Regions from separate parts of the Ureibacillus sp. FSL K6-3587 genome, predicted to be linked through region 2. Evidence: riboswitches for the same ligand, from Rfam matches in the RefSeq annotation. Region 2 holds a riboswitch; each other region holds the start of a gene.
The links. Region 2 has a riboswitch for cobalamin ahead of NSS77_RS15815 (glutaredoxin). Riboswitches for the same ligand answer to the same signal wherever they lie in the genome.

Region 1 (10,463 bases), 1.7 Mb from region 2:
ATGAGCAGTGGAGCTACCCCCATTACAACAGCGATGCTTTTATGAATGGATGCGTGGAAAGAACAACTTTTTGCCATCTTATCCAAGAAAGCACTTTTTTTAATTTTCCCGGCAATCTCTAATCCCACTGCTCCCGTTACAAGTGAAACCGTAAAATTTACAAATAAAATATGAATGATAAAGGTTAAGATGATTAATAATTCCATTAAACCCAGAGGTGCCGGAATTGGTAACGCATTATCAGGAGAAATCGGCAAATTATTCATTTTGACTTACCTCCTTTTCATTATTTACGCGGTCAATTTCTGATTTCAAATAGGCTGCTAAGGCATCCAATTCTTCTTCAGTTCCCATGAAAGGAGGCATGGCAACCCGCACCGTATGCATGGTTGGTATATAGTTTTTCAATGCTTCTTCATCCCATCCGGCTAAACGCTTTCCTAACGCCCTTTTTGTTCTCCAACCATCGATGGTATGGCAAGCAATACATTGGCCTACAAAAACTTCTCTTCCGGCCTCCACTTTGTTTTCTTCCGTAATTTCCTTTTCTTTTGCCCAAGTCGCATTGGCTAAAAAGCCCTCTTCATTCATTTTTTCCCGATCTTGGGCGAGAAGTCCGTTTGCGTACATGTAATCATAAATGATGAAAGGTTTTCGAATGTATTCCCTTACCACCTCAAATTCTCCGATAAATCCGATGGACGCACCAAACACTGCTATAGAAAGGATAATGGGCACTTTTTTCGGGCTTCGGATAAGCCAAACAGAAAAAACCAGTAAAATCAATAATGCAAGACCATTGATGATTTTAAATGTACTTTCGGTCATTCCTGTTGCCAAAACAATCATATTGTAGGCTTGATCTGGAATGGACCATAAATACCAAAGCCCTAAAACGAAGGTCATTGGCAAAGAAATCGCACCCCAAAAACCGAATACTTTAAAGGATTCTTCCCTCAGTGAAAGGTCTTTTACGAATAGACGTATGAATAATGAAACAAGTACAATCGCCAATAAGATAGCTAAGAACATTCGGAATCCTAAAGAAGGCAAATACGTTGGGTTAAAGAAGGCATTCCAGAATGAGAATGTCTCAATCCATTTCCCGGGTGTCAATTTTGCTGCCAACACGCCTGTGATAATGGCCATTGTCAGCCATGAAACAATACTTAAGCCAACTCCTATATAAATATGTTTTCTTTTCTTCTCAGGATCTTGCCAACGGTCCCATGTGTAATAGTAAATGATTAATAGAATGACTTCGGTGATAAAGCAAACCCATTCTGTTACCCAAGCCCAGAAAAAGATTCGCAATAAAGAACCAATCGAATCCGGCTGAATGACCGTTGTCGAAAACCAGATTCCCACACCGGTCATCGCTCCTACTGTTGTAGTGATGATTAAAATCCATTTCGCAATGTTTTTGGCCAACCCATCTAGTTTTTGATTGTTCGTCTTAAACGCTCGATGTTCCAAAGATACGGTCAAAACGGATGTTCCAATGGCTACACCATGGCTGATAATGACGTGGACAATGGCGATCATCGCAATGACCGTCCCGTTTCCGAGCCATGAATAATCCACTGATGGAAAATTCATTACTATTCCCCCTTCTCATTTTTTCACCATCATCTTATAAGACAGTTGTGAAAAAACATTAAAGTAACTGTAAAACATTTGGGAAGTGGGGGATATTTTACAAATCCTTTTCATCTCTGCCATAAATTATTCCAAAATAAGACGGCCGTTTTTTAATGGCAAAAAAAGGGCGGCTTCTGAAAAGTCATTTCAAGACGCCCCCTTTGCGGCTTTAGCTAGAGTTTTCGCCGCAGATAAATTGCGACGAGGAGGCGCGTTTTGTAACCACCGCAGGGAAAGTTTTTAAGAGAATATTACTATAAGAAGTAAGGCTGTTTCAGAAAGTGTTCGACTTTCTGGACAGCCCCCTTTAATTATTTATCCTTTTTATCTTTATTATCGCCTGATAATTTGTTTTCAATTTTATATTCATCCATTTTTTCGGATAGCCATTTTGTATATTGTTCGTTTACTTTTTGTTCTAATAAATCTTGATATACTTTGTCTTTCACATCTTCAAATTTGGCTTCTTTTACTTCTTTTTTGTCTGTCACTTTTATGATATGGTAACCAAAATCAGTTTTGACTGGCTCGCTGGAAATGGAACCTACTTTCATGGAGAATGCAGCATTTTCAAAGGCTTCAACCATTTCGCCTCTGCCAAAGTAGCCTAAGTAGCCACCTTTGTCTTTTGTACCTGTATCAGTGGAATATTCTTTTGCAAGTTTAGCAAAATCTTCTCCATCATTTAATTTTTTAATGACTTCTTTAGCTGTTTTTTCATCGTCCACTAGAATATGGCTTGCTTCAACTTGTTCTGCTTGATTATAGGAATCCTTATTTTCTTCAAAGTAGGATTTCAATTCGTCGTCTTTAATGTCAACATAGTCTTCCATTACTTTTTTTGTTAGTAAATAATTTTTAATATCTTTCTTTACATCCTCTACATCCATATTATAAGAAGAAAGCAATTGTTTGAAACTTTCTTCCCCTCCGTATTGGTCCACATAGTCTTTATACTCCGCTTCAATTTCGTCTTTCGTTACGGAAACTTTTTGTTTTTTCGCTTCTAACTCCACAATTTTATTGGCAATTAAATTATTTAATACTTCTTGTCCATATTGTTCCGTGAGAGCTTCGTTTAATTCCGCTTTTGTGATTTTTTCTCCATTCACCGTTGCTACTGATTCATCATCTCCGTTTGAACATCCTACTAGCATGGCACTTAAAGCTAACGGAATAGTAATCATCTTCATCATTTTTGGCATATTCATTTTGTTCATTTAAATCCTCCGCTCAATATTTTATCGTTTCACTTGCAGAAACAATGCAAAAACCGTTTTATGTCAAGTGTACGTCAAAAACTCGCTTACTAATTATACCATATTTTAGTTTGAAACAGTTACGATACTTGTTCAAACTGGCTTTTATACAATTCTTCGTAGAATCTATTTTTATCAAGAAGTTCTTGATGGGTTCCTTTCTCCACAATTTCTCCAACTTTCATGACTAAAATTAAATCCGCATTTTTAATGGTTGAAAGACGATGGGCAATAATAAAGGACGTTTTTCCTGTTTTCAATTGTTCCATAGCGCGCTGAATTTGTAGTTCTGTCCGTGTATCCACAGAACTCGTTGCTTCATCTAAAATCAATAACGGCGCATTTTTTATCATTACACGGGCAATCGTTAATCATTGTTTTTGTCCATTGGCGGTATCCAAATTGCACATTTTTAAATTCTATCTCCCTTTTAACATGCTCCACTTTTGCAAGTTTCGGATGTTCCGCATCCAATTCTTTTTCTTCCAAAAATTCAAATACCCGCTCACTGGCCGCTTGCGCTGATTGTAAATTTGTTCCCACTTGAGCAAATTGGGTTTCTGAGTAAATAGACGAATATAAATTATAAACGCCACAATCGTTTCAATGGTGATGGCATCAGTTGTAACAAGGTAAGCACCAACAATACACACAGCTACATAGCCAAAATTTCCGATAAACTGCATATCGGCATCATCAAGCTGGATAAAAATTGCGACTTCCAGGCATTCTCATATAATCGGTCATTGATTGCATGGAATTTTGCTTTCGCAGGCGCTGCTGACACAGTCCACGTATTCGCGAATAGTTCCGTCCACAATCATTTGATGAGCAACATCCAATTGATTATATAAATCATCAAATTCTCTGTCATCTAAAATTTCGATTTCATGCATGCTTTTCTCTATAATTTCATTTTGACTAATATCGATAGATTTTGAATCATACGGGGATATCTGCTATGTGGGCGTGTATAAAGAGAAAACCATAATGGAGACAAGGAAGGCAGAATTCACGGATGCTTTGCTGATAGGGGATGGTTCTTCCTGAATACTGAAAATCTCAAGTGAAGGGATAGGTGAAGGCCTATGGATATTCTTCATTTTCAATCGAACCTTTTTCTTTAAATTAGAGACCTTCACCAAATATGTGTATTTTCTACTTGTCAATAACAATATCCATTCAATTTAATTCGCTGTGTTATCAAATTGGTTTTGACTTTCTAATATTGAATTTTCATATGCAATTAGTGTTACATTTAATTTTTCCTCTAGTCGTTTTATTTCCTTGAGTTGTTCTTCATTTAATTCTGCATATTTACTTTCTCCCAAAAATAATCCCTACCTTTTAACAATTTTTAAAATCCTGATTTAATTATGGAAATTTACTATTGGATTTATACATAAAATTTCAATCTAGAAATCAGAGCACCAAAGTTTATTTCAACAACTCTAACATTTTTGAACATACTAGTATAAAAAATGATAGGCATATATACTCAAACTTATCTCAACAAAAAAAGAAGGGCTGCTAAAAATATTAGTACACCCTTCAGAGATTTGGATTTTTAATATTAATAATTTTTAGAGTTCATCAAAACCATTCAAATCACTAATCTTCGTATATTGACGATTTCTTTGTTCAAAGAAATCCGTTTTTGTTTCATCAAAATTATCTACATATGCACGAATCCATTTCATTGGATTATTAATATGCATTGCGTATATTTCACTTAATCCTATCATTCGTAACATTTTATTCGCTCTATATTTAATAAAACCTTCCATTTCATCTAAATCAATGCCTTCTACACCATTTAACACATAGTGAGACCATTCCACTTCCAATTCTACAGAATTTCTAAATTGTTCATAAACCCAATCAGTAAAATGTTTTGTATTTAGCTCTGGATTTTCTCCCAATGTTGCCCGAACTAATTCACAAATAAAACGACCGTGTTCTAATTCATCTCGGTTAATGTAACTAATCATTGTAGATGTTCCAACCATTTTGTTTTGGCGCGCTAAATTATAGAAGAAAGCAAAACCTGAATAGAAGAATAATCCTTCAAGTATTGTGGAATATACTAATGTTTTTAATATATTTTCTAAAGATGGCTTCTCGACAAATTGATTATATATCTCCATTATATTTTGATTACGTTTAAGTAAAATCGGATCACTTCTACCAATTTCAAAAGCTTCATTTTGTTTATCTAACGATACTACGGAAGATAATATATAAGAATAGCTTTCATTATGCACTGCTTCTTGTTGTGCAATGACAGCTAAAATAGATTGTACTGATGGATCTGTGGCATATAAGGATGTGAGTAGAATGGTCCTTGTTTGCGATGAATCTAATGTCGCTAAAAGGCTAATTACTTTTAAAAACGTATCTTGTTCCTCCGTTGATAACATTGGAAATTCCTTCACATCATTCGACATATTCACTTCATCAGACTTCCAGAAATTACTTAACAAGCGTTTATATGTTTTATACCAATGCGGATACTTAATATTATTCCAATTTAAAATACCACTCGATTTTCCTCCAAACAGTGCAGTTGCTCGATTTGGATTCATTGGATCTAATGTTTTTACCTTTTCAAGCAAGTTTGGTGACATCTTTAACAATCCCTTCTATCCATTTTTTTACGATTTTTTCTTGACTTCCTCTAGGAGATTGTTCAATTTTTAAAGGTTCCCAACGACTATTGTAGAATCTTGCTAATTTCACAGCCGCCAAGCAAAATAATTCATCGCCCCCAAACTGAGTATCACCAGTACCAAATACTGCAATATTTTTTGGTTTATAGCCTATTTCCCATACAAAATCCTTAACTTCAATAGGTAATGCACCCTTTGCCCATGTAAAAGTACCAATAAATATTAAATCGTACATTTTAAGATTGATTGGCAAATTGACTCCGATTCGATGCATATCCACTTGAAATTTCTTTTCTTTTAATACTTCCTCAATAATTTCTGCAACTTCTTTTGTATTTCCACTATAAGATAAATAAGCTATTAAAGCCTTCAACTTTGACACCACACACATTCTTCTACTTCATTCGATGTAGAGCGAACATAATAGGTTGTTTTTAAACCTGATTTCCATGCTTGAAAATGCAGATCTAGCAGCACTGATGCCTTTATCGTGTTTGGAACATAAATATTAAATGAAATGCTTTGATCAATATGTTTTTGACGAGCAGCATTTTGTTTGATTGACCATCTTTGGTCCACAATATAAGCTGAACGGCGATAAATATTATACGTTTTATGATTTAAATCAGGTGCAGTTGTCGGAATTCGGTAATCCTTTTTCTCCTCAATATAAAAAGGTTTAAAGATAGGATCAATACTAGCGGTGGAACCTGCAATAATCGAAGTTGTCGCATTAGGTGCAATGGCCATTAAATATCCATTTCGAATTCCATATTTTTTAACATCTTTTTGAAGTTGCATCCATCGTTCGTCTGTATAACCTTTATAAATAAAATACTCACCAGAACTCCATTTACTTCCTTCAAATAATGGATAACTGCCCTTTTCTTTGCTTAACTCCATACTGCTTCGAATCGTGTAATAAGCTATTTTTTCATAAAGTTCATCTGCATATTGTACTGCTTCTTCTGATTCCCATTCAATATTCTTCAAAGCTAATAGATGATGCCAACCAAATGTTCCAAGTCCAATGGCCCGGTATTTTTTATTCGTGATTTCTGGTTGTTTAATTGGCAGCGTATTAATATCAATTACATTATCTAACATGCGAACTTGAATTTTAATCAAACGTTCTAAAACATTATCAGGTACAGCACGGCCTAAATTGATAGAACTCAAATTGCAAACAACAAAATCACCAGCTTTATATTTTTTTACAATTATATTTTCGTTTTCGATATATTCTTCAATAAATTCTGTTGGAGATTGATTTTGCGCAATTTCCGTACATAAATTTGAACAGTAGATCATACCTTGATGGGAATTGGCATTTTGGCGGTTGACTTCATCACGATAAAACATAAACGGTGCGCCAGTTTCTAATTGGGATCTCATGATTCGCTTCATAATATCTATTGCTGGAATTCTTTTTTTGGAAGAAAGATTGGCTTGAATACATTCTTGATACTTTTTACGCCACTGTCCATCGCCCTTCTTTTCATCATAGAAGTCTTCTAGCGAGTAACCCATCACTTGTTTCACTTCATATGGATCAAATAAATACCAATCTCCCCGTTTTTCTACCTGTTCCATAAAATAATCGGGTATACATACTCCTGTATATATGTCATACGCACGCAACCGTTCATCACCATTATTGAGTTTCAAATCAAGGAAATCTTCTATATCACGATGCCATACATCTAAATACACACTAATAGCGCCTTTTCTTGTACCAAGCTGATCAACACTGACTGCTGTATTATTTAATTGCTTAATCCATGGTATAACACCACTTGACATGCCCTTGTATCCTTTGATGGAACTACCTCTTGCACGAATTTTCCCCATATAAACACCGATACCGCCTCCATTTTTAGAAAGCTGGGCAACATCGCTATTACTATCATAGATTCCTTGTAAGCTATCATTTACAGTATCAATAAAGCAGCTAGATAACTGCCCATGTGTTTTTCCGGAATTTGCAAGTGTTGGGGTCGCAACAGTCATATACAGATTGCTTAAAGCCCAATACGCTTCTTTTACATACTCATTTCTCATGGATTTTTCTTCGTCTTGCATAAGGTACATCGCAATAATCATCCAGCGTTCTTGTGGCAATTCATAAACATTTTTCTCATAATCCGTTGCTAAATAACGGGTTGCCAAAGATAGAATAGCTGGATATGTAAATAACAAATCATGTTTAGGTTCAATAAATGATTCAAAATACTCAATGTCTTGTTTTGTATATTTCATTAATAACTTTTCGGAATAGATTCCTTTTTCGGTCAATATCCGAATCAAATCATAAAACGATCCATAAGTACGATTATGATTAAATTCATATCCTCTGTTTCTTGCTGCTTTATAATAAAGATTTTGTAAAAAAATTCTTGCTGCAATATAGGTCCATTCTGTATTTGCTTCATCAATATTTTCAAGAGCATACTTAATTAAAAGATCTGCATCTCTCTCATCGAATGGATTGGTTACTCCTGCTTTTCGAATCTTCTCTTTGTATTGGTCTGATGCCAACTTGAAATCATTAAAAATACGATCGATGAATTCAGAAAGTGTTTCCTGTTCAATACTTTGATTTCTTGTCACCTTAATTCCTCCCTAAAAATAAAAAATCCGTCATTCTCGGGGAATAGACGGAAAAAGGAAGAATACGACAGAAATAAAACATATGTAAAATATATCTTTTCCTATCGTTTCTCCTTCTCACACCCCGAAGAATAGAAACTACAAAGTATGGCAGGTCTCCTGGCTCGTGTATCCTCCTACTATAGCCCTTCCCGTATCGTCACCTTTCAGTAAATCGATACAGTGGTTTGCTAATTCGTCCACACTTACAGTTGCGGGGGCAGCTCCAGATTCTCACTGGATTCCCTATTAAGGTATTAAAAATTACCACCATAACTTTATACTCAACATTTTGTGTTATTAAATTTTAAACTACACAATATATAGTGTATGTTATCATATAAAATTCATGCTTACAATCTTAAAAAGTAAATCTAAAATATTTACAAATCGTTTTCATCTAGTATTCTCTTAACTAACTTGCCATATATATATAAATTTGGGCTATCTATAAACTATTTATTTAGTTTTTCCATAAGATTTGCTGATAAAAGGGATTTCTTCGGTTTTAGTTAATTTATTCGCTTCGATTGCCAGTACAAAAAATACATTCGCTAAAAGTCCTAAAAACTGAAATAAAATTTCCGGCACTTCTCTCTCTTCGCTTACTTTGTGTAAAGCACGATAGCTCTTTTTCGCTTCACTTCGACAAATATGCAATCGCGTCGCCAACTCAGAACCTTGTGGCAAAACGAATTGCTTATTTGTCTCGCCTGCTCGTTCGACAAAATCATCATATACAGATTCCAGCCACATTAAATTTTCTTCTGTAATCGCTAAACGCCCTCTTACAGATCCATTTGCATGATAAGCTAGCGGTTGGATTTTTCTTAAAATTTGAGTGATTTCTTCAAACTTATGTTCATTTTTGCTTACACTTATGCAATCTCCTATTTTTGTCGTTAAGCTGTCTGTCATAATTTCATAATCTACCAAGCAACTTTTCTCCCGCATAAACGGATAACTAATATAACGCCAGTCTTTTGCCATAGATATCTTCCCTCCCAAAAAGAAAAACTGCTGATTAGTATATCCGATGTGGTGCAATCATGTAAAGTTTTGTTATACTATTGCATTTATTAAATGATTTATGCTAGATTATAGTTAATTTCATATCGAGGGTGTTTAAGTGCTCTTCTTGGAAGAGGTAAAAGGAAAACTAGTGAAAATCTAGTACAGCCCCCGCTACTGTGAGGATGGATGAAACTAACAATAACCACTGAATGTTACATTCGGGAAGGGTTAGGAGTAAGAGGAAGTCCGAGTCAGGAAGCCTGCTTAAACACTTTGCAAACGTCTTTTCGGGTGGGAAAAGAACGGGTGCAAGCAAGTCATGCTTTTTTGTGCTTTTTAACGCTTTCACGCCTGTATTCCCACTTGGGATACAGGCTTTTTATTTTGGTTTAATGTGTGGCCACACTAAACATATAAAAAATTTTATAGAAAAGGAGATTTGTGATGAATCAATTCACCAAATTGCTACTACCCATATTGCTTTTATTATTTTTAACAGCTTGTAATACCGATACTGCCAACAATGATGATGAAAATTCGACAAATCAACCATCCGAACAAGCTAAACAATCGGCTTATCCGCTGACGGTGACAGATGGCCGTGGTAAGGAAATTACCATTTCGGAAAAACCGAAACGTATTGTTTCGACTGCTTTAGCTGTCGATGAATTGCTGGTGGATTTAGTACCTTCTGAAAATCTTGTAGGCGTCACAGCGATTTCTAGTGATCCAGCGATTTCCAATGTTGCAGGCAAAACCGATTCAATTGAAACGAAATTTGAAACCGTAACAGCCGAGCAAATTTTAGCATTAAAGCCAGATTTGGTGATTATTCCTTCTTACGTTAATCCAGATGTATTGAATCAATTAGAAAATGCCGGAATTACAACATTCCAAGTCATCGATGACACTTCCTTTGAAGGTATTTTAAAAACCGTTGAAACGCTGGGGAAAATTGTCGGAGAACAAGAAAAAGCGAATAACTTAATCGCGGATATTCAAAAACGAATCGATGCATTAAAAGAAAAAGCGGACAAAAAAGAAAATAAACCCCGCGTTCTTTATTACACGGAATACTCCTCCAGTGTGACAGACAATACCACAATCGGTGAAATGATTAAATTAGCCGGCGGAATTAATGTTGTATCGGAAGCAGGGATTGTAGGCGAATCCTACCCTGACTACCCGGAAATTTCAAAAGAGGTATTGGTTCAATTAAAACCAGATGTGA
Region 2 (10,463 bases):
TAAGAATAAAAAGAAAGAAGTGGTGGTATGGCTAAATTAAAAGAAGACGTGTTAAAACAAATCATTAAACAATTAAATAATATAGATTACGGCAACTTATCAATTACAGTACACAATGGCGAAATTGTCCAACTGGATGTCACTAAAAAACAGCGATTCGACCGGGCATCGGTGGAAAGAGTATTAACAAAAGTTGCCCGTTAAAAGGAAGGCTGCCCAGTGGAAATCATGATTGGGCAGCCTTTCATATTGTTTAAGTTTCATTGAATCCAAAGTGTAATTTTATATGAAAGCCTTCACTTCAATTCCATTTTTCAGCAATTCCCCTTTGATAAATCTTGCAAAATCCACGGCATGTTCACCATCACCATGAATACAAACGGTATCCGCCCGTAAAAGCACATCCACGCCTTGGCGGGATTTTACTTTTCCTTCTTTCACCATTCTGATCACTTGTTGAACGGCTTCATTTTGGTCGGTAATCATTGCATCGGGCTGTTTTCGGGATGTTAACGTGCCATCCTTTTGATAAGTACGGTCAGCAAATACTTCGTGGGCAGTCCGAAGTCCGATTTTTTCACCCGCTTTTGTTAATTCGCTCGATGCAAGGCCGAATAAGATCAAATCGGGAGAAACGTCATATACCGCTTTTGCGATGGCCTCCGCAATTTCAGGATCTTTTGCCGCCATATTATAAAGGGCGCCGTGGGGCTTCACATGCTGCATTTTTTCTCCTTCAATCGTTAAAAAAGCCTGTAATGCGCCAATTTGATAGACCACCATATCATAAGCTTCTTGATAAGTGATGGCCATTTCCCTTCTTCCGAATCCCAATAAATCCGGCAATCCCGGATGGGCCCCGATTTTCACTCCATGATCCAGAGCCACTTTCACCGTTTCCCTCATGACGGATGGATCCCCCGCATGAAAACCGCAGGCGATATTCGCTGAAGAAACATATTGTAAAATTTCTTTTTGGTTGGCGAGCGTGTATCTTCCAAAATCCTCTCCGATATCACAATTCAAATCGACCCGGTTCACATCAATAACCTCCAATTTATTATTCCAGATACTCAATGGATTTATGGAAAAATATATCATAAAAAATGTGCTTTTGATATAATTCCTTTAATATTGATACAAATTGGAGGAAAGTAGCAAACATGGCCGTACAATTTAAACCACTGGGGGAAAGTGCTGTATTGGTCTATTTCGGAAATGCCATTTCAGAAGAGATCCATTTATCAATAAAAAAATTTCTTTCCCTTCTTGAAAAGGAGCCCTTCGATGGTCTGATAGAGGTTGTACCAAGTTATACGAATGTTTGTGTTTATTATGATGTAATGGCAGTGGATCAATGGGATATTGAAGGGCGCTCCCCGTACGAAAAAGTGGTCTCCCGGCTTCAAAGGCTGTTACAAAAAGAGATTGATTTGCCAAAGGAAAAAAACAGATTGGTTGAAATCCCTGTCTGTTACGGAGGAATCTATGGCCCGGATTTAACGGAAATTGCCCGAATTCACCATTTGTCTGAAAAAGAAGTCATTGAGATACATACAAAAAACGATTATCTTGTCTACATGTTGGGCTTTGCACCCGGATTTCCTTTTTTGGGCGGGATGGATGAAAGAATCGCAACTCCCCGCAAAGAAACACCCCGATTGAAAATCCCGGCCGGTTCTGTAGGGATTGCCGGAAAGCAAACAGGGATTTACCCCCTTGAAACACCTGGAGGGTGGCAAATCATTGGCCGCACCCCATTAAAATTGTTTCTTCCGGATCAAAACCCGCCAACGTTATTGCGGGCAGGAGACCGGATCCGTTTTGTCCCCATTACTGAAAAAGAGTTTATGGAATTAGAAGGTGAAAGGTCATGACGATGACAATACTGAAACCGGGTCTTTTAACGACGATCCAAGATTCAGGAAGAAGGGGTTTTCAGCAGTATGGCGTCATTGTTGGAGGGGCAATGGATACCCTCTCTTATCGCATGGGGGAAATGCTGTTACAGCAAGCGCCTTCTGCGGCACTGGAATTCACTTTAATCGGTCCGACGGTGAAATTTAATTGTGATGCGGTGTTTTGTTTGACAGGGGCCAATTTTCATCCGCTCTTGAATGAGAAACCATGCCGGATGTGGAAGCCGGTTTTTGCCGAAAAGGGCAGCATTTTAAAGCTGGGCTCCTGCAAAGATGGAGCAAGGGGCTATTTGCACATCAAAGGTGGAATTCAAGTCAAGAAAGTATTAAATAGTTACAGCACTTATATCCGTGCCGGGATAGGAGGATTTAAAGGCCGCCCTTTGCAAAAAGGAGACGAACTTCCAATTCCGGAATCGAAGCCAGTGCAAAAAGGGAAGTGGGGGATTCTTCCGGGAGATTGGTTGATTAAGAGTCGGGATGCGGAAATTCGGGTGGTAAAAGGGACGGAATATGATCGATTTGCGGAAAAAAGCAGGAATGCCTTCATCAATTGCATCTTTACGATTTCGAAAGATGCGGATCGCATGGGTTACCGTTTAATGGGGGATAGTCCACTAATTACGAAAGAACCTATCCAATTATTATCAGAGGCAGTCACCTTTGGAACCGTCCAAGTGCCTCCAAGCGGGCAGCCCATTATCTTAATGGCGGATTGTCAGACGACGGGCGGTTATCCTAAATTGGCTCAAGTGGTTTCCGTTGATTTGCCGAAACTCGCCCAACTTCAACCCTTTTCGAAAATACGCTTTCAACTCATTTCTTTGGAAGAGGCCCAAAAGTTGTACATTCAGCAGGAAAAAGCATTAAGACGATTGGAAATCATGCTTAAACATTAAGTTTTTCCAATTCCACTTGTATTTAACAAATCTGCATGTTACAATGTTACACGACAACACAATATATAGTATATTTGTTTATCAGGTTCTACTATATATAGTAGATTAAAAGGGAAATCAGTGAAAATCTGATGCTGTCCCCGCAACTGTAATTGCTGACGAAAAGTTCAAATCCACTGTGCCAATGGCATGGGAAGGGAACTTGTAGGATGATGCATGAGCCAGGAGACCTGCCTGATAAACGGAAATTGCTCATTTCTTCGGGGGCTAAGAAATGGAAGCAAAAGGTCCATTTCTTAGCGCCTGATTGTTTCCATTTCAAAGCCTTACCCGAAAAAGGGTATGGCTTATTTTTTTGTCATTGAATTGATGGAAAGGAGAAAGGATATGAAGTTATATTCCAAAAAAGTTTGTCCAAAGTGCATGTTGATGAAATTTGAGTTAAAGAAACTGGGTTTCGAAAGACAATATGAGGAAATAAACGTTGATTCCAATGAAGAAGCGAAAGAAAGATTATTGAAAGCCGGATTCTTTACTGTCCCGGTTATGGAAATTGACGGTGAGCTGATGGATGACATGGAAGAAGCTAAAAAAATCATCGGCATGATGAAGGTATGATCGCTTATGCCTCAAGAACCGGAAATGTGCGGTTTATCGTTCATCAATTAGGATTGCCGAACATTGAAATTCAAGAAGGGCTGATATTGGACGAACCCTTTTTGTTGTGCACTTATACCGATGGAATTGGGGAAGTGCCACCAATTGTAGAAGGGTTTTTAAAAAATAATGCCCACCTTTGCAAAGGAGTGGTGGCAAGCGGGAATTCCAATTTTGGTCATTCTTATTTTTGCCGTTCTGCAGATGTGATCAGTGAAACTTATGGCATCCCGATTGTTGAAAAGATTGAATTAAGGGGATTTCAAAAAAATTATCACGCCATTATGGAGTTTTATAAAAGAACGATACAAGGGGGGATTTTCAGATGAAAACATATTTAATGCTCAATAATGAAGTGTTGAATCACTATCGGCAAACGGGCCGCATCGACTTGGAGAAAGATCGGCAGGCCACCCGTCAATTTTTCTTCGAGTATATTCATCCCCGCATGCGCCAGTTTTCGGGCATAGAAGAAAAGGTTCGTTATTTAATAGAAGAAGGTTATTATGAGGAAGCTTTCTTGAAAAAGTATTCCATGGACTTTATCCGGCAAATATTTGAAATCGCCTATGCCTACCGGTTCCGTTTCCAAACGTTTATGAGCGCTAAAAAATTTTATGACAGCTACGCAATGAAAAGCCGGGATGGAAAGGAAATTTTAGAAACTTATGAAGATCGTATGAGCATTATTGCCCTTTATCTGGCGGATGGAAATGAACAAATGGCGGAAAAGGCGATCCGTGCCATCATGGAAGCTTTTCAACCGGCGACGCCAACTGCCCTGAACAGCGGGAAAAAAGCGCGGGGTGAATTGGTTAGCTGTTTCAAATTGTCGATGGATGATTCGATGAACAGCATTGCCGAAAACATTGGATATTGTCTGGAACTCTCAAGACTTGGCGGAGGAGTGGGGGTCAATTTGACGGATTTGAGGCCTTTTTCCTATATATTTACAACCCTTTGCAACAAAGACGAAATCGAAGAAATTTTTCAATGGGTGAAAGAAAATGGACATTTGCAGTATAAAGCGCAAAAAATTGCGGAAATTTATCAAGCCATTCAAGAACATGATCCGGTGAGTTTATGGAAAGCCATGTTTGCCTCTGTCATGCTCGAATCCTTCCTGTTCTATTCCGGATTTTTCTATCCGCTCTATCTGGGCGGACAAGGGATTTTGCGAAACAGCGCAGAGGTGATATCCCTCATATTGAGAGATGAATCGATTCATGGAGTGGCTGTCGGAATCTTTGCCCAAAATCTATTCAACCAATTTACGAAAGAACAGCAAGAATCATTAAAACAATGGGGTTATGAATTACTGCTGGAATTGTACGACAATGAATTGCAATACACAGATGAAATATACAGGGGAACCGGCCTGGAGGATGAAGTGAAGGCGTACATTCGCTATAACGGCAATAAAGCGTTGATGAATTTGGGCTTGGATACCATGTTTCCGGAGGAGGAAATCAACCCCATTGTAATGAACGGAATCCGAAATGAAGGATCCACATACGATTTCTTTTCCCAAAAAGGTTCCACGTATGCATTGGCAAAAGTGGAACCGATCACGGATGATACATTCCGTTTTGATTTTTTGGCAAATGAATAAAAGGGACGGATTGCGTATTCCATTAAACTATGTTAATAATGTAAATGATAGTTATTCTCAATAGAAAAAGGGGTTTGTTTTTTATGTATACAGTGACAAATCGCATCAAAGTTAAAAAAGGATTTGCGAAAAAAATGGCTCCACGATTTACACAACCTGGCCCATTATTGACATTCAAAGGTTTCAAGAAAGTGGAAGTATTGGTGAGCACCCAATTTGAAGATTATGATGAAATGAGTGTAGTCATGTATTGGGATACACTGGAAGACTTCCAGGCATGGAGAGAGAGCGATTCATTCAAAGAAGCGCATAAACGTCCTGCAGGCGGAAGCGAAGAGAGTCCTACAATCGACAATATTGTGGTGATTGCGGAAGTCGCTTCCACATTGGAAAACAATTAATATAATAATAACCAAATAAAAGAGCCATCTTCAGGAAGTGGATGGCTCTTTTGATTTATTCCGATATTCATTAAAAATTTTGTAGGCTTCATCAATGGCACGTTTTATCATTTTATCAAAGGAATTTGTGGAATTTAACTCTTTTACAGCCGCTTTCACGAATTTTGATTGATCCTCCAAAAAGGCTTGGAGATCTTCCTCCGACCCTAAATGCGCATCAAAGTAGATCCGTCGTTTATTCCGTTCAATCATATGGGTTAAATCGTATTTTGTCATCACTTGCAAAATCCATTTATTTAAACCTGTAGCCAGTAAAAGAGAAATGATATAATATAATAATTCGGGGCGATTTTTTCGAGCTTTTAATTGATTAAAATGAACATTTTCTTGAAGTGCATTTAGTATGACGAAATTCGAGGAGTAGTATAGGGTTTTTTCGGCTGAGTGAATGATGTTATATTTATCGGGAAGTAATAAAAGCCAAATATTAAAGGCGATAATCCATGCATCTATGATATTAAGTGCTCCCTCTTTTACAAGATGATTGCATTGATTATACTTTTTTGCCAGGTTATTAAAATTGTCGATATGATATTGCTCGATATATAATAAGCTGCGATCTACTGTAATTTCCCTATACAACATTGACACCCCTTTACTATGAAAATCGGTAAAATTTTCCCCGAAAGTGGTTGAAGGATAATTGATAAAATACTTCTAATCTTAGTTTACCAAATTAATTTTCAAATAATAGACAAATTTTTTAAAAATAATAAAAAAGATACATTTTATCGACATTTTTTGAAATATTATCATTGATTTCTAGTAAAACTTAAAAAGGGTTATCAACAAAATTAATGCAAAAATAATATGTTTTCATAAAATAAAGAAAATATAGTTGTATAGTAGGATATAAGTCGGGAGGAAATAAAATGCAATCAGTATTTACTTTTAAACATATCGAACCTAAAGTGGAAAGTAAACAAAGTCCAGCGATCTTTTTGTTCCATGGATTGGGCAGCGATGAGGAGGATTTGCTGCAAATTATCGGGGGCATTCAGGAGGTTTGCCATGTTTTCAGTTTAAGAGGTCCGATCACCCATGATCCCGGTTACGCCTTTTATACGTTTGAGGAAGAAGGAAAGCCGGTACAGGAAATTTTCGATAAAGTGGTGGCCGTCACCAAAGATTTTATTTTGCAAGCGATCGACGAATATCAATTGGATCCGGAGAAAATTTTTGTGGCAGGTTTTAATCAAGGTGCTGTGATCGCACAAACTTTATGTGTGGCAATGGGGAACCGGATTAAAGCATGTGCTGCATTGTCCGGATATTTGCCGGACTTTGTCAAAGATCAATATTATAAACAGAATATGACGGAGACGAAAATTTTCATTTCCCACGGGGAATATGATTATGACTACCCAATCGTTTGGAGTGAAAAAAGCAAAGCGTTTTTTGAGGAATATGGGGCAAAGGTGGTCTATAAAACATATCCTGTGGGCCATGGGGTTTCACCCGAAAACATGAATGATTTTATTCATTTTATTCTTGAACAAATATAATTAAAAGAGGCTGGGACAAAAGATAAAAAACACCATTTTCTCCCGGGAGAAAATGGTGTTTTTTTGATAATTGAAGAAAATTGATTTCCGTTCCGGGGACGCTTTCCGCGGGCCCGGCTCGAGCCTCCTCGGAGCTCAATCCTTCGCTCCTGCGGGGTCTCGAGAGGGCTCGTCGCAGGAAAGCTTTTGCTTTGCGACTAAGCGTGCGCGACAGGAGCACTCGCCCCGTCACTCCAATCAATTTTTTACAAAAATTCTTTTTGCAGCTCGTTCACTTTATTAGTTATGTCCCAGCCTCTTTTTGATGGGTGCACAGCATTGGCTCCATTCACATTTTTTCGCCCAAATAAATATCATAAAAGTAATGTAAAATATCTTCTCCTTTTTCATCCACCAATGTATCTTCTTTTAATTTCATTGTCACCGTTGTTTCGCCGGGAACCAGCTGATCCTCTTCAAATGTTAATGTAATCAAAATTTTTCCCGTAGTTGCAAGTTCTTCTTTTACTTCATCCGATAATTGCAAATAGTCGAAAAGAGGCTCTTTCCAAGTGCCCTTGATCAGCAATTGATGCTGATTTTGATTTTTTTCATATTCCCATTGGACATCACGTAGAATAGTTTTAAACAATTCTTCTACAGTAAAGGTTTCATCATTATATTCAATTTCAAATTCGCGCAATGAGTAAGCATCAACCGTTAAACCGCTTTTCGCTTTTTCCGCCTGAGTATGTATGCCGGAAACCGCCTCTTTAATATCGCTGCATCCAGCTAGTAGAAAAATAAAAAATATGAGTGCAAAAAAACAATGCATTCTCCGCATTACCAACCCCCCAGTGATGGAACTACCGTTCATTATCATAATAGCGAAAAAATTCATCGTTGGATTAGAGGAATATGAAATTTCCGTTAAAATTCAATGAAATCAACTCTAATAGAAGGGAAGTTTTCATGAAAATCAATGATGAGTTGCTGGAAAAACTGGGAATTTATTTTGTCTATCATGATATTTATAACCGCTATGGGATTACTTTTGAATCGTTTGTGGACCGTTGGGTGAGGGGGATTTTGGATATATAAAAAAACGCTAGGCTGGTCCGGCAAGATGGACAAGTCTAGCGATGCCATCAAAAATGGCGCTGAATCCATTGGTTCGCTTCTTTCCAATTTTGCACCCTTATGACATTGGAAGGAACGGCTTTGCGATTATAAGGGGTGTCAAATAACAGCACGGGAATTTTCAGTTCTTCCGCAAGTTCCACCGCATTATCGTGCTTATCTTCAAAAAATACTTCAATGCGGTATTTTTTTGCAGCCTCCAATTTATTGTGGCTGCCGATCAATTCAATGTGATCATAAGGCACCTGATGCTCTTCAAACCAACGTTTTGTTACGTCATACAAGTGCTGGTCCCGCGCGGAAATATAATATAACTCATATTGTTTATGCCAATGGTTTAAAATTCGTTGGGCATCGTTGACAATTTTGCTTACAGAGTAGAGATACGGTTCATTTTCTTTGAACCATCGCGCAAACTCGTTCCGGTCAACGGGGTGGGGGAAAGCGCTTAAAAAGTCGTACTCAACCACATCGTCAAGCACGATATTTGTTTTGTATTGTTTATTGATATGCGGAATCAGCGTATCAGGAGTAGTCACTGTCCCATCGATATCAATACCGAAACGGGGCTTTTCCTGCTTCATGATAGACCCCCCTTAAATTCAGATTTGCTGCTGTTCCCGTTCAGCCAATTTTTCTGCCGCCAATTTGTCGATCTCTTTTTTCAATTCTTCCACCATCGTTTCCTCAGGGACTTTCCGTACGGTTTTGCCTTTCATAAAGAGCAGGCCTTCACCGCGGGCCCCGGCGATTCCGATGTCCGCTTCTCTCGCTTCTCCAGGTCCGTTTACCGCGCAGCCAAGCACAGCCACTTTCAACGGTACATTTAATTTGGAAATGTATTCTTCGATTTCATTGGCGATGGAAATGAGATCGATTTCGATTCGTCCGCAAGTAGGGCAGGAAACCAATGTTGCCATGTTGGATGCAAGACCAAAGGATTTCAATAATTCCCTTGCCACTTTCACTTCTTCCACCGGGTCAGCGGAGAGGGAAATACGGATTGTATTTCCGATGCCTCTTGAAAGAAGGGCACCTAAACCGGCAGCGGATTTGATTGTGCCGGAAAAGAGTGTTCCGGATTCCGTAATGCCAAGATGCAATGGATAATCAAAGGTGCGCGCCGCTTTTTCGTAGGCTTCGATGGCAAGATTCACATCGGAAGCTTTCATGGATACGATGATGTCATGGAAATCCAAATCTTCAAGTATTTTTATATGATGCAAAGCAGATTCGACCATTCCATCCGCTGTTGGATAACCATATTTTTCAAGGATATGTCTTTCAAGGGAGCCTGCGTTGACGCCAATCCGGATTGGAACGCCCCGTTCTTTCGCCGCTTTGACAACGGCTTCCACTTTTTCACGGCGCCCGATATTTCCAGGATTGATGCGCACTTTATCAATGCCGTTTTCGATTGCCATTAATGCAAGTTTATAGTTGAAATGAATATCCGCCACTAACGGGATATGGATTCGTTTTTTTATTTCAGGAATGGCTGCTGCCGCCCGTTCATCCGGAACAGCAACCCGCACGATTTGACAACCTGCTTCTTCCAATCTCAATATTTCAGCGACAGTCGCTTCCACATCGTGGGTTTTTGTTGTACACATACTTTGAACAATGACTTCATTGTTCCCGCCGATTGTTAAATTACCAACTCGTACAGGACGTGTTTTTGTACGATGAATAATTTCACTCATCAAAACTCTCTCCTTTTTGAGGTACTTTTCCCGTACCTTCACTTCCATTATTTTAGCAGTGTAAAATAGTGTCGACAAGGAAGAAACATTTTATTTTTCGCAATTTTGATTGCTAGAATAGATTGGTATTTTGATCAATTCGCCAGGCACAATGACCTGTTTTTTTAAATGGGGATTCAATTTATAGAAATCCGCCATACGTTCCGGCAAGGAAATTCTCTCGTCGGCAGGATATTGGGCAAGCAAGCTTTGCACCGTATCCCCTTCTTCCGTAATGACCGGCACATATTTCACAGCCAGTTGTTCATTGCATGGGGCCGATTTGGAATAGGCGGTTACAGGAACCGTTCCTTCCGTCAAATCTATTTTGATGACCGTTATCAAAATGATTGCAATGGCGATTGATAGAAAGAGCCTCATAAAAAATCCCTCCTTGCTCCACTATATGAAGCAAGGAAGGATTCAGAACTTCGATTTTGCCAATTTTGGATAGTTTAATGAAGCAAAAATTAATAGAACAATGGTAAGAATCGAAGAAACCATTGTTGCAACCCAGCTAGAAATGGATAGGAAAGAAAATAGAATGGA
Region 3 (10,463 bases), 1.6 Mb from region 2:
TTTCACATTCATAGATTTTCAATTCTCGTTTAAAACCGGTCTTATCGGTACGTACAGAACGATAACGGAAGGTTACTCGCTGCTGATTCGGACAAATGTAGGTATCACTTTCTTCGTCGTACATCCAATTGTCTGGATGAAATGGGTTTTGTTTATATTTCTTCTTTTGTTCTTTCTCATACATGGTATATGGAATAAGTGCCTCACATTTTCGATTCGAAAGGATGTCCTCATAGTTCTGTTCACTACCATAACCAGCATCTGCGACAATATATTTTGGCAATGGAAAATAATGCTTCTCAATCTCATTCAAGAACGGAATCAATGTACGTGTATCGGTAGGATTTGGAAAAATGCCATAAGCCAGTGCGTATTGACCTTCTGTTGCGATTTGTACGTTGTATCCAGCCTTCAATTGACCGTTTTTCATATAGTCGTCTTTCATTCGCATGAACGTCGCATCTAAGTCTGTTTTGGAATAACTATTCCGTTCACCCAAGATTTCGAAGTCTTTTTGATACTTTTGTTTACGTAAAATCAAGTCAATCAACTGTTTGTACACTCGCTTCGGATATTTCCGTTCGCTTCTTAATGCTTTTCGTTCTGTGGCATCGGGCGATGCTTCTATCTTTTGGTCATATTCCGTAATCACTTCATCGACTTGTTGCACCATTTGAGCGAGTTCTTCTACGGACAATTCCCCATCACTTTCCCGCTCCATTTCAGGGATGATTTCCTTCTCTAACAGTTCGTTGTAGAGCTGATTGGATTTTTCAATTAAGCTTTTGTTGTATTTTTCAATGGATTTTTTCCACACAAAAGTAAATCGGTTGGCATTCGCTTCAATCTTTGTACCGTCAATGAAAATTGCTTCTTGATCAATTAATTTTTCTTCCACCAGTTGGCAACGGAATTGGACAAAACATTGACGAATTAATTCTTTTACTTCCGGATGCACACGAAAACGATTGATCGTCCGATAACTTGGTTCATAGCCTTGTGCCAACCACATCATCCGAATACTGTCCTTTAAAAGGGCTTCAATTTTCCGACCTGAAAAGACTGATTGGGAATAAGCACACAAAATAATTTTTAGCATCATGCGTGGATGATAAGCAGGACAACCTGTATTTCGAAGAAACGGCTGAAAGGCTTCATCGGGGATACTTTCAACTAAATGGTGAATGTGGAAGGCAATATCATTTTCTTGTAATTTTATTTCTAAATCTAGAGGCAAAACTAATTGATTCATGTTATAATATTTGAACATAAGGACACTTCCTTTGATAAAATTTTTTGGGGTAGATACTTAAATTTTATCAGAAGATGTCCTTAATTTTTATTAAAAAAATAGTAATAGCCCATGAAATTTCATTCCAACATTTCATGGGCTGTTTCCATTTTAGAGGAGGGTTTTGTCCCAGCCTCTTTTTTTATTGGTCTTGTAGGATTAGATGGGAAGATTTTGGCTACCATTGGTTTTGAAAACAAATTTTTTGGGTAAGTCGCAAATAAATAAGCTTTGGAGATTCATTCAAACAAGGAAGGTAATGAGAGCGATGAAGGGAATTAAAATGTTTGTCATATTCGTCGGGTTTGTGTTCATATTATCCGCTTGTTCGCCCAAACAACCTCCGAAAGCCGTGGAAACCTCTTCGGGCAATAATCTGGAAGTCATTGCGAGCAATCTTCAAATACCATGGTCCATTGACAAGTCAGGAAACACTTTTTATTTATCGGAGCGGGTCGGAAATGTGGTGAAAATTGAAAATGGGCGGGTGGAAAGGCAGTCCGTCAATTTGGAAAAGCCCCTTTCCACAGCATCAGAAGCCGGTTTGTTAGGATTTGTCTTAGCCCCCGATTTCCAAGAGTCCAACAAGGCATTTGCATACTACACTTATACGGATTCCAAGGGGCAAATTAATCGCATCGTCCGGTTGAGGCTGGAAAATGATTCATGGGTTGAGGAAGAAGTGTTGCTCGATCACATACCGAGCGGGCCGGTTCATCATGGCGGAAGGCTGAAAATTGGCCCGGATGGCAAGCTTTATGCGACAGCCGGAGACGCATTGCAGTCATCCATCGCACAGGATGTAAATGCCCTTGGAGGGAAAATCTTAAGGCTCAATTTGGATGGTTCCATTCCTTCAGATAATCCTGTTCCGAACTCTTATGTTTACAGTTTCGGCCACCGCAACCCCCAAGGGCTCGCTTGGGCACCGGATGGAACCCTTTATGCAAGTGAACATGGAAATAGTGCCAATGATGAAATCAACCGGATTGAGCCGGGGAAAAATTACGGCTGGCCGGTCATCGAAGGGAAAGAGGAAAAGGAAGGCATGGTTTCTCCATTGTTTACATCCGGTTCCAATAAAACATGGGCGCCTTCGGGGATGGTCTATACAGATGGGAAGTTGTATGTTGCGGCATTACGGGGGGAAGCGGTGTTGGAGTTTGATTTAAACGCAGGAACAACAAAAGAAGTGATCAGCGGTTTGGGGCGGATTCGGGATGTATTCATTGAAGGGGATAATTTATACTTTGTAACCAATAATACGGATGGCCGGGGAAAACCGGGGGAAAATGATGACAAACTTTATCGAATGGCTTTATCAGAATTAAAGCCATAATGAAAAAAGGCTGTTGAAAAAGCGCGCCGCTTTCTAAACAGCCTTCCATTTTGCCGTCCGTCTTAAGATCTTTGATTCTCCATGATTTGTTGCATGTATTGATTGGACTCTTCCAAAGTCGTCATTGTATTCATCATTGAACATGCCGCGTCCAGGATAGGGAAAGCAAGGGCTGCACCGGAACCTTCTCCTAGCCGCATGTTCATGTTTAACATCGGCTCCAATCCCAATAATTCGCTGGCGATTTTTGCCCCAGGTTCTTCTGACATGTGGGATGGAATAATGTAATCCTTCACTTTTGGTTCCAATTGATAAGCGATTAATGCGGAAACAGTGGAAATAAAGCCGTCGATCACTACCGGAATGCGGTTGGCTGCGGCACTTAGCACGACACCGGCCATTCCGCCCAATTCCAATCCGCCCACTTTCGCCAAAACATCAATTGGATCATCAGGATTTGGTTGATTGATTTCTATTGCACGACGAATTACATCAATTTTATGTTGAATGCTATCGACACCCGCCCCCATTCCGGTTACTTCACCAGGGTCATAGCCAAAAAGAGCCGCTAAAACCGCACTGCTTGCTGTGGTATTGCAAATGCCCATTTCCCCGGTTGCTAAAACGTTGACCCCTTGTTTTACTTGATCATTGGCCACTTCGATGCCCACTTCAATGGCCCGGATGGCTTCTTCCCGTGACATAGCCGGTTCTTTGGCCATATTCGCAGTCCCGTATCGTACTTTTTTATTAATTACGCCAGAAGTTTCCGGCAAATCGGCATTGATGCCGACATCGACAGAAACCACTTTGGCTCCTGCCGCTCTTGCAATGGCGCACACACCGGTAAACCCTTTGGCGAAACCAATGGACTGCATCACCGTTACAATTTGAGGGTTATTGGATACATTTTCTTCATAGACACCGTGATCGGCGGCCAATGATATAACCGCTTTATTGGATACATCCAGCTCCAGTTTTTCCGTAATCCCGGCAAGTTGTACCGCGATTTGTTCCAATTTTCCTAAACTGCCTGGCGGTTTGCAAAGGGCATCCACTTTTTCCCTCGCCTGTTTCATGATTTCTTTGTTTACTGGTTGAATAGCTTGCAATGTTGATTGCAATAGTTCCATTTCAATTCCCCCATCAATTAATTTTTTCAATAATAAATAAAAGTCTGCAGTTTATTGGCATGCCAAATAAACTACAGACTTTACCATCGTACTGTATGTTTCAAGTAATCAGGCAGGTCTCCTGGCTCAGGTTCATCGCAACTATGGGCCTTCCCAGTTTCCCAGTGGCATATTCCATATTGCTCCCCCATACAGTGGTGGGTCCGCTAAAGATTCTCACTTTATTCCCTATTCTCCCATAAAGGGCACCTAATTACGTGGATATTCTTTTTCTAAATAATGTATGATGAAAATAAAGTTTCGTCAAGATGTTTTAAATCTTTTGCATGAAAAGTAAATTGAACGTTGGAATCGGTAGAAGCTGATTGGTTTGACGATCATCTATACAGTTGTATACAATTCGGGTGGTCATCTGTAAACATATGTATACATAGTTGCTGATACAAAGGTGGAGAAGGAGTTAGAACATGCATGCAGCGATAAAACTTTCAAAATATTTGAAGCCCTATAAGCATTTTGCGATATTGGCGCCAATCCTCATGATATTGGAAGTGGCAATGGATTTGATCCAGCCGACCATTATGCAAAAAATAATCGACGAAGGGATCGCGACAAAGGACCCAACACATATCATGGTGATGTTTGCTGCAATGATGGTATGTGCAATTATAGGATGGTTTGGAGGGGCGGGCTGCACGTATTTCAGTTCGAAAGCGGCCGTCAACTTTGCATCCGATATTCGGGCAGATTTATATGAAACCATCACCTATTTTTCTAACAGCAATAAGGACAAATTTACGTTGGGGAAACTGATTACGAACTTGACCAATGATGTGGAAATGCTGCAAAGGGCGTTAAACATGCTGTTGAAAATATTTGTCCGGGGCCCTTTCATGTTTGTCGGGGCTGTCGTGGTCGTCTTCTTTACGGCAAGAGATTTATTTTCCGTATTATTTTTTGTTGTCCCTGTCCTGATCGTCTGTTTATATGTGTTTATTAAATTATCGATTTCATTATTCCGGAAAGTCCAGGAAACGATCGATGTTGTGAATACCCGTGTACAGGAAAATTTATCAGGCATCCGTGTCATTAAAGCCTTTAACCGCATGCGCCATCAAGTGAAGCAATTTGCAGGTGTCAACGAAGAATTGGCGAAGCGCAATATGACCGCCGATCAAGTCATTGCCGCATTGACGCCGATCACGCAGTTTGTTGTCAATATCGGGATTGTTTTGGCGCTTATGCTCGGAGTAGTAAAGGTGGAAGCGGGCGCCATTGAAATCGGGGTCATTGTGGCCTTCATCAACTATTTGATGATGATCATGAACGGACTAATGAGCTCCAGCAACGTACTCATTCAAATCGCACGGGCCATTCCGAGCGCGGAACGTGTCGTTGTCGTGTTGGAGGAGCAGCGGGATATTATAAACGCGGAAAATCCGGTGAAAAAAGAAATCCGAGGAGATGTGCGATTTGAGAATGTAAGTTTCTCTTATAACAAACAGGTGGAACCGGTGTTAAAAAATATTACCTTTGAAGCGAAAGCGGGCAGCACGGTAGGAATCATCGGCATGACCGGCAGCGGGAAATCCACATTGATCAAATTGCTTGCCCGTCTAATGGATGTGGATGAAGGAACGATTTACATCGATGACATCCCGATCCGGCAATATGACATTGAAACATTGAGAGGCTCATTGGCTTTTGCACCTCAAAAAGCAACATTGTTTTCCACAACAATTGAAGAAAACTTGAAATACGGAAAAAGTGATGCAACAGAAGAGGAAATTCAAGAGGCACTGGTCGCATCGAATGCTTATGAGTTTGTGGAAAAACTGGATAAAAAAACACAACATGAATTGACCCAAGGGGCAACCAATTTATCAGGGGGTCAAAAACAACGGTTGGCCATGAGCCGTGCATTAATCCGGAAACCGAAAATTCTGGTTTTGGATGATACAACTTCAGCAGTGGATAGTATTACGGAAAAAGTGATCCGAAAAAATATGAAGGAAGCGCTTGAAGGAAGCACGAAGTTTATCGTTTCATCTAAGATTTCTTCGATTAAACATGCCGATCTCATCCTGGTTTTGGAAGATGGACGCATTGTGGCACAAGGAACCCACGAAGAATTATTGAAAACAAGTGAACATTATAGAGAAATTGTTGCAACTCAAGTTGAAAAGGGAGGTGTGCTCTATGAATAGATTGCAGGAATCCCTTTCCGGCAGAGGCCGTGGTCCGGGCAGGGGTCATGGGCCGGCTGCAAAGGCAAAAAATCAAAAGGCCACCCTCAAACGGATTTGGAGTTATTTAAAGAAACAAAGGATAAGCATTATCAGCGTCATTTTTCTTGTTGTGATTACATCCATATTAAATATTTTAGGACCTTTTATGATTGGATACATTATCGACCATTATATTTTGCCTCTCGATATAAAAGGGACTGTCCGAATGGGACTATTGCTTGCCGCCATTTTCATTTCATCTTCCCTTTTTACTTGGTTGCAAACCTTTATCATGATTCGGGCATCATTAAAAACCATTCAAAATTTGAGACTTGAGCTGTTTGAAAAATTGCAGTCATTGCCCATTCCGTTTTTCCACCAAAAACAGCAAGGCGATTTGATGAGCCGCATGACAAACGATATCGACAATTTGAATTTCGCCCTTTCCCAAAGCGTTATTCAAATTATATCGTCTATATTATCGCTTGTTGGAACAGCCATTGCGATGTTGTATTTAAATTGGATTCTGGCGATTGTGACTCTTCTTGTGATTCCATTAATTGTTTTCGCAACAAAGCAAATTATCAAACGGAGCAGCGTGAATTATCGGAATCGCCAACGGGATTTGGGAAATCTGAATGGATATATTGAAGAAACAATCTCCAATTCGGAAATTGTGACTCTTTTCGGGAAAGAACAACAGACGATTCAACAGTTCGGTCAAGCAAATGAAAAACTGCGCCATTCCGCGATGCGCTCAGAAATTGTATCCGGTTTGTTGGGTCCGACGAATAACTTTATCAATAACCTTGGGCAAGGATTAATCATTGGAGCAGGTGCGGTTTTGGCGGTGAACTCCCTTGTTTCGGTGGGGGTGATTGCCTCTTTCTTAACTTATGCAAGACAATTTTTCCGTCCAATCAATCAATTATCGAACTTATTGAACACCTTTCAATCGGCCATCGCCGGTGCAGAAAGGGTATTTGAAATATTGGATGAACCGGTTGAAGTGATGGATTCCCCACATGCCCTTCCCAAACGTCCATTGGAAGGAAATGTGGAATTCCGCAATGTCAGTTTTCATTATGTAAAAGATAAGCCGGTATTAAAAAATCTTTCTTTTAAAGTGAATGCCGGTGAAATCGTTGCCCTTGTCGGTCCGACGGGTTCAGGAAAAACAACGATTGTCCAGTTATTGAGCCGATTTTATGATGTGACAGGCGGGGAAATCTTGATTGATGGTGTGAATATAAAATCCTATTCCATGGAACATTTGCGGGATTCCATTGGCGTCGTGCTGCAAGATACCTACTTATTTTCCGGAACGGTGAGAGAAAATATCCGGTTCGGGAAACTGGATGCGACGGATGAAGAAGTGGAAAGGGCGGCAAAAATCGCATATGCCCATTCGTTTATTAAATATTTGCCGGAACAATATGAAACCATCATCGAATCGGGCGGCAAAAACTTGAGCCAGGGACAAAGACAACTCATTGCCATTGCCCGGGCCATTTTAAAAGACCCCGACATTTTAATTTTGGATGAAGCGACTTCCAGCATCGACACAATGACCGAAGTGCATATCCAGAAAGGATTAAATAATTTGATGAAAGGCCGTACCAGCTTTGTCATTGCCCATCGTTTAAAAACCATCGAAAGTGCCGACCGCATATTGGTCATTAAAGATGGGGAAATTGTTGAGCAAGGAAACCATGAATCCTTAATGAAATTGAATGGATTTTATGCCCAATTGCAAAAACAATCCCTTCAAGGAGAATACCTTTAAAAATGGCTGCCCCCTATATATCTGTGGGGCGGCTTTTTTCAATGAAGGAAGAAATACTTGCTGCAACTTGTTCGGGTTCATTTGCAACCGTTTTTTTATATTAACGATGAGAAACGTGCCATCGTTGAATCTAGAAAGATTTACATTAAAAGATATCAATATTCTTTACTCATACAAGCCCTCCTTCCAGCGTATAGTAGTGCAAAAGGTTGCAAAAGGCGGTGTAGTAGATTTGAAACGATGGATTGCACTAATTGTCATTTTGCTCTGCTGTTTGTTGGTGGTGATGTATGAGACAAGCGCGTCAGATAATCGATTTTTCCTTCCGGAGCCACTTGGAGGGGTGAGAATCGTGATCGATGCAGGCCATGGAGGAATTGATGGAGGCGCATCGGCGGAAAATGTAATTGAAAAAGATGTTACACTGGCAATTGCAAAAAAAGTGGAAAGAAAATTAAAACGTTTGGGTGCGGAAGTGGTCATGACAAGAACAACGGATGGAGACGTGCTTTCGGAACATGCACCTAGCGAAGAATTTGCCACTTTACGGGAGAGGAAAAAACAAGATATCTTTTTACGGGAACAGATTGTAAAAGAAAACGATCCTGATATTTTCATCACCATCCATGCAAATGCAATCCCGGAAGAAAAATGGAGAGGCGCACAAGTGTTTTACCATAAAGAAGGTCACCCAAACAGCGAACTGCTTGCGAAAGCCATCCAATCTTCCATTAAGGAAAAGCTGCAAAATACCGATCGGGAAGCTTTAGCCATCAAACAAATTTACTTATTGAAAAAAGCGGAAGTTCCAGCTGTTCTTGTGGAAACGGGATTTTTGAGCAATCCGGAAGAAAGAGCCTTATTATCAGATGGAAAATATCAAGAAAAAATGGCGGATGCAATTGTGGACGGAATTGAAAACTATGTAAATTTGGAGATTGAATAAGCGGTGTAAATATAGCTATTAATAGTCAATCGGTGTGTTATACTTATACTATCATCGGAAGCATATATAGGGGAGTGTTTAACGTGATTAATGAACAACAAGTCCGCGAAATTGTAGGACAACTGGAAGACCCGTTTTTACATAGAACGCTGAAAGAAACAAACGGTATCGTCAATGTATCAATAAAAGAAGAAAAAAATCATGTAAGCGTTAAAGTGGCGATTGCCAAAACAAATACGCCGGAACAATTGCAATTGCAGATGAAAATCGTTGAGAAGTTAAAGGAAGCCGGCGCTTCCACAGTTGGAATTCGATTTGAAGAACTGCCAGCTGAAGTCATTGAAAGTTTCCGCGGAAAAGCGACAGAAGAAGAGACGCATGATATTTTATCGCCTTTATCCACAGTAAAAGTGATTGCCATTGCATCAGGGAAAGGCGGCGTCGGAAAATCTACCGTATCCGTCAATTTGGCGGTTGCTTTAGCACGTTTAGGAAAAAAAGTGGGCTTGGTCGATGCGGATATTTATGGATTCAGTGTTCCTGATATGATGGGAATCGAAGAAATGCCAACTGTAAAAAATGATCGGATTTATCCTGTGGAACGTAAAGGGGTTAAGGTCATTTCCATGGGATTCTTTGTGGAAAACAACGCACCGATCATTTGGCGCGGGCCAATGCTGGGAAAAGTGTTGGATCAATTCTTACGCGATGTTGAATGGGGAGATATCGACTATCTTCTATTGGATTTGCCGCCGGGAACTGGTGACGTAGCGCTGGATGTTCACCAAGCATTGCCAGCTTCAAGAGAAATCATTGTCACAACTCCACATCCAACAGCGGCATTTGTCGCAGCACGTGCTGGAGCAATGGCGGTTCAAACGAATCATGAAGTGCTTGGCGTTATTGAAAACATGTCTTGGTATGAGTCAAAATCCGGCGAGCGGGAATATGTCTTTGGCAAAGGCGGAGGACAAAAACTTGCGGAAGAATTGCGCACGGATTTATTGGGACAAATCCCGTTAGGACAACCTGATTGGAATGACGAAGATTTTGCACCTTCCATTTACGAACCAGACCATCCAACGGGCAAAATTTATATGGATATTGCTCAAAAAGTGATTGATAAATTGGAACAATAAAAGATAAGAGCGAATTGTGAAAACGCTGAGTTTTCCAATTCGCTCTTTTTAAACATCGTTTTATCAACTGTATTAGCTGCCTCCACCATCTTGTCCTTGCCCTTCTTGTCCACCACTTTCTTCTTTTCCTTTTTCTTTAGAACCACCGGATTCACCGCTCTTTTTAATCAACTCTTGCCATTTTGTTTGCAGTAATGGACTTTCAATTGTTTCCATTACCACTTTTTCAATCTCTTTCCTCAATTCCGCGCTTTTTAGGATAGATTCCAATTCTTTCTTCATCTCAGGCTGTCCAAAGAAAGAAATCAAGTCTTCTTGAAAGGACGCATCTTTCATCAATTGCTTCATGATTTCGGTCTGCTGTTCTTTCATGCTTTTCGCCATCGATTCCTTAAACTTCGGATCTTCAAAGGTCTTTTTCCAGAAATCGGAAGCCTGATCTGACATCAATGAGTTGTTGATAGCTGTTTCCACTTCGTCATGCTCAAGCACCACCAGTTCCCTGAAGCTGGGATCTTCTAATAATTGCCGTATCGCCTTTTTGCCCTCTTCTGTTTGAATCGCATCAACAACGATTTTTTTCACTTCTTCATAAGAAGGT

Region 1: linked by a shared signal. The riboswitch ahead of NSS77_RS06990 (ribonucleoside-diphosphate reductase subunit alpha) and the one ahead of NSS77_RS15815 (glutaredoxin) in region 2 are both predicted to bind cobalamin.
Region 3: linked by a shared signal. The riboswitch ahead of cobT (nicotinate-nucleotide--dimethylbenzimidazole phosphoribosyltransferase) and the one ahead of NSS77_RS15815 (glutaredoxin) in region 2 are both predicted to bind cobalamin.

What each region holds. Positions count from the first base shown of each region.
Region 1 is NZ_CP151969.1:1,421,918-1,432,380, reverse strand. It holds gene NSS77_RS07030 (cytochrome ubiquinol oxidase subunit I) at 1-266, opposite strand, end outside; gene NSS77_RS07025 (c-type cytochrome) at 259-1,599, opposite strand; gene NSS77_RS07020 (peptidylprolyl isomerase) at 1,953-2,861, opposite strand; partial or broken gene NSS77_RS07015 (ABC transporter ATP-binding protein) at 2,981-3,672, opposite strand; gene NSS77_RS07010 (hypothetical protein) at 3,644-3,796, opposite strand; gene NSS77_RS07005 (hypothetical protein) at 4,088-4,231, opposite strand; gene NSS77_RS07000 (ribonucleotide-diphosphate reductase subunit beta) at 4,484-5,527, opposite strand; gene NSS77_RS06995 (flavodoxin) at 5,508-5,960, opposite strand; gene NSS77_RS06990 (ribonucleoside-diphosphate reductase subunit alpha) at 5,939-8,179, opposite strand; cobalamin riboswitch at 8,311-8,508, opposite strand; gene NSS77_RS06985 (hypothetical protein) at 8,678-9,208, opposite strand; cobalamin riboswitch at 9,329-9,515, shown strand; gene NSS77_RS06980 (ABC transporter substrate-binding protein) at 9,677-10,463, shown strand, end outside.
Region 2 is NZ_CP151969.1:3,195,499-3,205,961, reverse strand. It holds gene NSS77_RS15835 (YezD family protein) at 28-204, shown strand; gene pxpA (5-oxoprolinase subunit PxpA) at 283-1,041, opposite strand; gene pxpB (5-oxoprolinase subunit PxpB) at 1,164-1,877, shown strand; gene NSS77_RS15820 (biotin-dependent carboxyltransferase family protein) at 1,874-2,818, shown strand; cobalamin riboswitch at 2,885-3,071, shown strand; gene NSS77_RS15815 (glutaredoxin) at 3,206-3,436, shown strand; gene nrdI (class Ib ribonucleoside-diphosphate reductase assembly flavoprotein NrdI) at 3,433-3,804, shown strand; partial or broken gene NSS77_RS15805 (ribonucleotide reductase N-terminal alpha domain-containing protein) at 3,801-4,403, shown strand; partial or broken gene NSS77_RS15800 (ribonucleotide-diphosphate reductase subunit beta) at 4,407-5,087, shown strand; gene NSS77_RS15795 (heme oxygenase) at 5,171-5,488, shown strand; gene NSS77_RS15790 (hypothetical protein) at 5,519-6,133, opposite strand; gene NSS77_RS15785 (dienelactone hydrolase family protein) at 6,421-7,053, shown strand; gene NSS77_RS15780 (23S rRNA methyltransferase) at 7,382-7,876, opposite strand; gene NSS77_RS15775 (hypothetical protein) at 8,005-8,133, shown strand; gene NSS77_RS15770 (hypothetical protein) at 8,181-8,756, opposite strand; gene ispG (flavodoxin-dependent (E)-4-hydroxy-3-methylbut-2-enyl-diphosphate synthase) at 8,775-9,875, opposite strand; gene NSS77_RS15760 (hypothetical protein) at 9,966-10,295, opposite strand; gene NSS77_RS15755 (DUF1189 family protein) at 10,338-10,463, opposite strand, start outside.
Region 3 is NZ_CP151969.1:1,380,349-1,390,811, forward strand. It holds gene NSS77_RS06795 (IS1182 family transposase) at 1-1,270, opposite strand, end outside; gene NSS77_RS06800 (sorbosone dehydrogenase family protein) at 1,560-2,630, shown strand; gene cobT (nicotinate-nucleotide--dimethylbenzimidazole phosphoribosyltransferase) at 2,693-3,763, opposite strand; cobalamin riboswitch at 3,857-4,031, opposite strand; gene NSS77_RS06810 (ABC transporter ATP-binding protein) at 4,231-5,970, shown strand; gene NSS77_RS06815 (ABC transporter ATP-binding protein) at 5,963-7,777, shown strand; gene cwlD (N-acetylmuramoyl-L-alanine amidase CwlD) at 8,010-8,723, shown strand; gene NSS77_RS06825 (P-loop NTPase) at 8,807-9,862, shown strand; gene gerD (spore germination lipoprotein GerD) at 9,935-10,463, opposite strand, start outside.